Regions from separate parts of the Pleurocapsa sp. PCC 7319 genome, predicted to be linked through region 1. Evidence: riboswitches for the same ligand, from Rfam matches in the RefSeq annotation. Region 1 holds a riboswitch; the other holds the start of a gene.
The links. A riboswitch is a leader RNA that binds a small molecule or an ion and turns the genes downstream of it on or off. The one in region 1 is predicted to bind cobalamin.
Positions count from the first base shown of each region.

Region 2: it holds a riboswitch for cobalamin, as region 1 does, so the genes downstream of both, PLEUR7319_RS0118690 (sirohydrochlorin chelatase) here and PLEUR7319_RS0114915 (sirohydrochlorin chelatase) in region 1, are expected to answer to the same signal.

Region 1 is NZ_KB235922.1:2,430,367-2,434,266, forward strand. Features, by position in the region: gene PLEUR7319_RS0114910 (metallophosphoesterase) at 74-1,144, shown strand; cobalamin riboswitch at 1,205-1,367, shown strand; gene PLEUR7319_RS0114915 (sirohydrochlorin chelatase) at 1,401-2,399, shown strand; gene PLEUR7319_RS0114920 (DNA-formamidopyrimidine glycosylase) at 2,710-3,558, opposite strand; gene PLEUR7319_RS0114925 (chromophore lyase CpcT/CpeT) at 3,624-3,900, opposite strand, start outside.
Region 2 is NZ_KB235922.1:3,239,704-3,243,603, forward strand. Features, by position in the region: gene PLEUR7319_RS0118680 (chlorophyll a/b-binding protein) at 1-124, shown strand, start outside; gene PLEUR7319_RS0118685 (hypothetical protein) at 292-621, shown strand; cobalamin riboswitch at 782-932, shown strand; gene PLEUR7319_RS0118690 (sirohydrochlorin chelatase) at 1,166-2,158, shown strand; gene PLEUR7319_RS0118695 (hypothetical protein) at 2,371-3,225, shown strand; gene PLEUR7319_RS35950 (hypothetical protein) at 3,311-3,900, shown strand, end outside.

The DNA of each region.
Region 1 (3,900 bases):
AATATTGTTCATATTAATCTGTAGGATTAGAATAATTTTGTTTTAGTACAAATTGAGAATCTATTTTCCGATGATCGATAGACGACGATTTGCTTTTACGTGGATGTTAATTGTTGGATTGATCTCAAGTTTTTGTTTTCACTACACGCTAGCTAATCAAAGCTCAATAGAATCAGCTCAGGAAATATCGTCTCAAACAGAAACTATTGTCCAAGACTTATATTTACCACCTCGCAAAGACTTCCGGATCGTCGTGATTAGCGATCTTAATAGTCAGTATGGTTCAACAGAATACGAACCCGAAGTGGATCGGGCGATCGCCCTAATACCAGAATGGCAACCTGATTTAGTTCTCTCCGGTGGGGATATGATTGCCGGACAAAAAGCATCCCTTACCCAGTCACAAATTGAAGCTATGTGGACGGCTTTTGATCGTCATGTGGCTGCGCCTTTACGTCAATACAATATTCCTTTTGGATTTACTATTGGTAATCATGATGGTTCAGGAGCAATTAAGAACCAAACCTTGATTTTTGAAAACGAGAGAGATTTAGCTAAAGCATATTGGAGTCAAAAGCAGCATAAATTAGGTTTAGACTTCGTAGATCGGGCTAATTTTCCTTTTTATTATAGTTTTCGGCAAAATAGTATATTTTTCTTAGTCTGGGATGCTAGTACTCATATTATTTCTGAACAACAATTAGCTTGGGTTAAGAAGGCACTAAAAAGTGAAGCAGCCCAACAAGCTTCCATGCGTATTTCCATTGGACATCTACCTCTATATCCTGTCGCGGCCACCAAAAATAAGCCAGGGGAATACTTAGCTAATGCTCAAGAATTGCGATCGCTCTTAGAAAAAAATCAAGTTCACCTATATATTAGTGGACATCATCACGCATACTATCCAGGTAAAAAAGGGGAATTAGAATTATTGCACGCAGGAGCATTAGGTCAGGGATCAAGACAATTAATTCATAGTGATGCCCTGCCTCACCAAACCATCACGATTGTTGATTTAGATCTGACAAAAACCCAGCTTATCTATACCACCTACGATCCCAGCACTTGGGAAATAATTTCTTTAGAAGAACTCCCTCTATCAATTACGGGAGAGAACGGTACTATTTTTAGACATGATTTCTAAGGCAAATATAATTTATGTTTAATTTAGAAAAAACTAATCTTATAAAAGTTACCATTAAGTCCGAGCTACCAGATAATCGGTTCTAATGGAAATCAGCCATTAGAAGTAATGGGGAAAGATTGGTGAAAATCCAACGCTGTCCCGCAACTGTGATGAGATATATATGTGAATATTTATCGTAAATCTCTTAGTCAGGATGCCCGCCGATTGCAACAGTTAACTCCATATATATCTGCGAGGTACGGATATTCAACTAATGGTTATAGCAAATTCTTTAGAGCGATCGATTTTTAATTCACTGCAATTACCACCTTTACCCAATCCCAAACCCTTACTAGCAATCGGTCATGGTACCAGAAACGCAAGTGGTAGACAAACTTTTCTGGATTTTGTCGAAACCTACCAAAAATTAGACACTTCTCGTCCTGTTATTCCCTGTTTTTTAGAACTAACTGAGCCAACAATTCAACAAGGAGTAGAAGCCTGTATCGAGCAAGGCTATACAGAAATTACTGCTTTGCCAATTTTGTTGTTTGCTGCCAGACATAACAAATTTGACGTTACCAACGAACTAGATCGAGCGCGATCGCCTTATCCAAAGTTAAGCTTTAATTATGGTCGTCACTTTGGCATCACGCCGAAAATTATCGAGCTGTGGCGCGATCGCTTGGCAGAATTAGATCGACCCGATAAAAATCCCCACAATATCTCCCGAGAAGATACTGTCTTATTATTTGTCGGGAGAGGTTCTAGCGATCCCGATGCCAATGGAGATGTCTGCAAACTAGCTAGAGTAATCTGGGAAGGAAGTGGTTACAAGACAGTAGAAACTTGTTTTATTGGTATTAGTCATCCCCGTTTAGAAGAAGGTTTTCGTCGGGCATACCTATATCAAGCCAAACGCATTATTGTTCTCCCTTATTTTCTATTTACGGGGACTTTGATGTCCAAAATCATTAACATTTCCGCTCAACAACAGGAACAACACCCCGATATCGATATTGCCTGCTTATCTGAAATGGGAATTGCACCTCAACTATTACAGGTAATTAGAGAGCGAGAAATTGAAGCTCAGTTAGGGCAAGTAGCGATGAATTGTGAAATGTGCAAGTTTCGCTTAGCCGCAGTAGATGGACATGGAAACGGGTATCATCATCATGCTCATCACCATCACGGACACCATCATCATCACCCTAATGGTGATCCCTACGCCAAACTAGAAGATTATCATCAGCGCATTTGGAAAACACCTTGAGCGATTTACTTAACCCCTGTTCGGGTTAAGACAATTTAAGGGTGAGGTCAGCTTTAAGCTTTAAGCTCTAAGCTTTTTGGTCTTATTTTCTCCCTACCTTTTCATGATTTAAGGAAAATCATGGTTTTTCAACAACGTGGTTGGACATGCTGGGCGGGGCGTACAAGGGGGCGAAAACGCTTCGCCCCACAGCCCCTTGGAAACCCCAGCGTCCCCCATGTTCAATCAATTGCTCAATAAGTCTTCCAACTTATCTCGAACTCAGTTTAAAACTAATAACTCCGAACTCCGAACTCCGAATTCTCGCTTCTCAATCCTGACAATTGGAGCAAAAATGCGATGATCGCCCTCCTAGCTTTATTTTCTCTATGGGAGTACCGCAGACTCGACAAGGTTCTCCTTTTCTGCCATAAACTAAAGCTGTATCACCATAGTTGCCGCTAACCCCTAACAAGTCTAAAAAGTCACTAAAGGTAGTACCACCTTTATCAATGGCAGTTTGCAGAACATCAATAATTGCCTGATGCAATCGTTTTATTTGTCTGGCTGTTAAATTATTGGCTAGGGTGTCCGGTTTGATCCCACTTTTAAATAAAGCTTCGTCAGCATAAATATTGCCAATACCTGCGACGATCGCTTGATCTAAAAGCAAAGTTTTAATGTGACGACGACGATTATTTAGCTTCTGAGTAAAATAATCTAAGGAAAAATCAGCATCAAAAGGTTCGGGTCCCAGTTTTTGTAGTCCCGTAATAATTGACTCTCGTTCTATTTGAGGTGGTACCAACCAAAATTTACCAAATGTACGGGTATCCACAAATCGTAATTCTTGATTTCCGTCAAACAAGAGACGAATACGAGTATGTTTCTGTAGAGGGTTATCTTGCTTGACCCATAATAATTGTCCCGTCATACGGAGATGTACTCCCAAACATCCAGCAGGTTTTCCAGAATCATTCTCTAACTGAGCCAAAAGATACTTCCCCCGTCTTTGCCACTGACTGATCCCCACTCCTGTAATACCTTGCCAAAATTGTTCTATGTCAGCAGGATAAGCTAAAGTCCTCGCTAATAAAACTTCTCCTCCCTGGATTGGTTGTTTAACAGTTAATTGATTTAATCCTCTGCGGACTGTTTCTACTTCTGGTAGTTCTGGCAAGGTGCAAACTATTCCTCAGTTCAATTTAGTTCAAGAATAGTTTATCAGTCTGAATGAAACTGATCTTAGGTCGCACTTTTATCTTTAGCAGAAATTACTTCTGAGGCAAAACTCTCCAGGGGACTAAATTCGAAGGGTCCCGCTACTGATCCCCAGACTAGTTCATCTGTTTCAGGATCTCGTCCCCGATCATAGCTAATTAGTTGAGTGCCATTAATTTCAAAACTGTTGTCTAAATAGGTTACTTTGCCTTGGCGTTCCACAATACACGCTTTTCCTGGTTTGATCTCTCCCAGGAAACTATTACCTGTCCAAGTCACGTTCATATCACAACCTTCCATT
Region 2 (3,900 bases), 810 kb from region 1:
ATTAGGCTTTACTCGATTTGCAGAAGTATGGAACGGTCGTTTAGCAATGCTAGGTTTTGTAATTGCAGCGGCCACTGAATACTTCACAGGTCAAGGCATTCTTAGTCAGATCGGTTTAATGTAAACTCCACTTAGAAAGATGTTTATCGAACCAAACTGATTAAATAGAAAAATAATTTTCACATAGCAGTCTATCTTGTAAAAACTAGAGATAGGCTGTTTATTTTTGTTTATTTTGATGATAGGATTTTAATCTATAAAATAAACAAATGTACTAAATCAGAATTATTAATGTTAGAAGTCAACCAAAACCAATTATCAGTAACGGAGGAAAAAATAGCCCAACAAGTTTTGCAAAAAGCCTATGAAAGAGAAATTTCTGCTCTGATGATGAATGTTCGCGCTCGCGCTAATTCTTTGAACGAAATAGAAGATTTATGGGATTTACACGATTTATTAAGTATGAAAAGATATGAAATAGATGGTAAATATGCCTATAACTCTTCTAGTATCGTATTCGATCTTGCTAACTTGGTTAAAGAGAAATGGTTGACGCTTGAAGATCTTCAAGATTTGCCATCAGAAATGTTATCTAAAATACTTGCTCTAGCACGAATGTAAATAATCAAAATCAAAATAATAATTTATATTATAATTAGTTGAAAATGAGTTGTACCTTGCTGACAGGTTTAACTCATTTTTTTATGAAAAAAATTTAACAAACTAAATAAAGAAACTCAAAATTTCTTTATGTTTAGTTCAAGCAAATCAGGGTATTATAAAAAGAAATTGAATAGTCGGTTTTCATGGGGAACAGCCATGAAAAGTAAAGGGGAAAGTTTGGTGCAAATCCAACGCTGTCCCGCAACTGTGATGAGATTTTAATTCAAAATCTTTCAGTCAGGATGCCCGCCGACAGGAGTTGGTTAGATACTTTTAAAACTCCAAAATAAACTACTAAAATAGTCTGCGAGGTACAGATGATTAATATTTTTTTGTCAATACTTATTATTGATTTATTGTTATGTAAAGTTGATAAATCAAGGCGATACTCAAACACTTATTTGACAGGCTTTAAGTGAAAAATTTGGGAGTAATTTAACGTCTATTCTAAATTGCTCTAATTCTTGTCTTGTTTTATTCACCGCATATAAGGACTAAATCTTTGATAGCTATTAAAAATACTTCTCAAAAACAGGGGACTGATTCATTACGATTAACTCCTCTACCCCATTCCAGACCTTTATTAGCGATCGGTCACGGAACGAGAAACGATCGCGGAAGGCAAACTTTTCTGGAATTTGTGGCAACGTATCAACAATTAGATACCTCTCGTCCAGTGATTCCTTGTTTTTTAGAATTGACCGAACCCAACATTCAACGAGGAATCGAAGCCTGTGTGCGACAAGGCTTTACAGAAATTACAGCATTACCTATTCTATTATTTGCTGCCCGACACAATAAATTTGATGTCACCAATGAATTAGACCGAGCCAGTCAACCCTATCCTCAATTAGAGATTAGTTATGGTCGTCACTTGGGTATTACTCCAAAAATAATCAAACTGTGGCGCGATCGCTTGGCAGAATTAGACCAGCCAGAACATAATCGTCGTAATATTTCCCGTGAAGATACGGTACTGTTATTCGTTGGTAGGGGTTCGAGCGATCCCGATGCTAATGGAGATGTTTATAAACTAGCCCGCATTATCTGGGAAGGAAGTGGCTACAAGACGGTGGAAACCTGTTTTATCGGCATCAGTCATCCTCGTTTATCAGAAGGATTTCGTCGGGCTTATCTATATCGACCCAAGCGCGTCATCGTTTTACCATATTTCTTGTTTACGGGGACTTTAATGGAAAAAATCCACCACATTACTGCCCAGCAACAACAAGAACATAGTGAAATTGAATTTGTTTCTTTACCTGAGATGGGTATTGCTGACCAATTGTTGCAAGTAATTAGAAGCAGAGAAATTGAAGCGCAACTCGGGCAAGTAGCAATGAACTGCGAAATGTGTAAGTTTCGTCTCGCTGCCACCAATGGCGGTGAACACGGACACGGACATCATCACCACGGACATCATCACCATCACGAAAACCACGATCCTTATGCCAAATTAGAAGATTATCATCAGCGTATTTGGCAGACACCTTAGTAGAATTCTTGCACGAATCATTATGAACTACTCAAGTGGAGGGAAAAGGGAAAAGGTTAAAGGGAAAAGCGCACCGCCCGTGGCGAGGTTTCCTCGCCATTAAGGACGGAGCAAGAAATGATTAATCTTCTATTCATGTAAGAGATCTAGTAATTTTGGCGATCGCCAGATTAAAACAACACATTAATATTATTTGAAAAATCCGAAAAACTATGAATCGTAACTTATTCAAACTCAGCACCATTGCCCTAATATCTTTAACCCTTGGAAGTCGTGTTAACAGTGAGACGGCAGAAAGTAATAACAGTAATCCTGCTGTTGCCAATGCCCAAGGTCAAGCTACTTTAAACTTAGTGGCTAACGGAGAGGATTTTGTCCGCCAGGGTTTCGTTACTAAAGATGGTTGGACAATGAGTTTCGAGCGCCTGGATGTAAATCTAGCCGAAGTCACGGCATATCAAATAGATGGTGCTTTTGAACCCACAGAAACAGACACTCTCGACGGTTTAGAGTATCAGGAAAAAGTCTCTTTAGTAGATACACCTCAAGTTATAGATTTAGCCGAAGGAGAAGCAGATGCAGCACCTATTTTAGTCGCAGATGCGGAAGTAACACCTGGTTTATATAATGCAATGGCTTGGCAAATCGATACTGCGGGCGCAGACTCTCCCCTAGCAGGGAAAACCATGGTCATGCAGGGAACAGCTACCAAAGACGATCAAACAATTAACTTTGATATTAGTCTTGATCGTCCCATTCAGTATCTCTGCGGTGAATATGTGGGGGACGAACGCAAGGGAATTGTGGAGGCAGATTCACCAGGGGAAATAGAAACCACCTTTCACTTCGATCATGTATTTGGCGATGCCGAGACTAGTGCCGATGAAGCTATCAATGTGGATGCTTTAGGTTTTGAACCTTTGGCACAATTAGCGTCTAATGACAGTTTAACCATTGATGATGCCACCCTGACTCAACAGTTATCTGCCGAAGACCAAGAAAAACTCACTAAAGCAATTATTGGTTTGGGTCATGTTGGAGAAGGACATTGTGCGGTTATTGAATAATTATTAAAAGCGATTGGCTTTGCCAGTACGCGGAGCGTAATCGCTTCAATCATCTTGAATGTCAACACGAGCGGGGAGGAACAAAATGCAGTTATTCTCTCAAGAAATGATCGAGCAACTAGAGTTACTTTTAACTCGCTCTGACAATGATTGGAAATCATCTCGGCTACATCCTCCATCGATTACTGCAACGGTTACTTGGAACACACTCCAGCTATGGCAAGGTGTTTTACGAGCAATTGCTCTTAGTCCCTGGTGGCAGTTTTGTTTAATAGTCGTGGGGAGTACTAGTAGTATTGTTTATCCCCATCCACCGCTAGTTGGCATTGCTGCTGTTGCTGGTAACACCTTGACTCGCCCCAGAGCACTGACAAGCATCACGAGTATTTGGCTTGCTAACCAAGTTTATGGTTTTACCATTAGTCGCTACCCCCTGAGTTTAGAATCACTAACTTGGGGATTAGTAATGGGCAGCAGTATTTTTTTAGTTACTTGGCTCTTAACTTTACAGCCGAAATTTAGCCGAAATAACTTTCAGGGCTATCTCATTTGGTTGGCAATAGGTGTTTTGGGTGGGTATACCCTATATCAAGGAAGTATCGTTCTGATTGCCCAATTAATATGGGGACACGGACTTAGTTTGACAATTTTATGGAGTATTTTTTGGAAAGATAT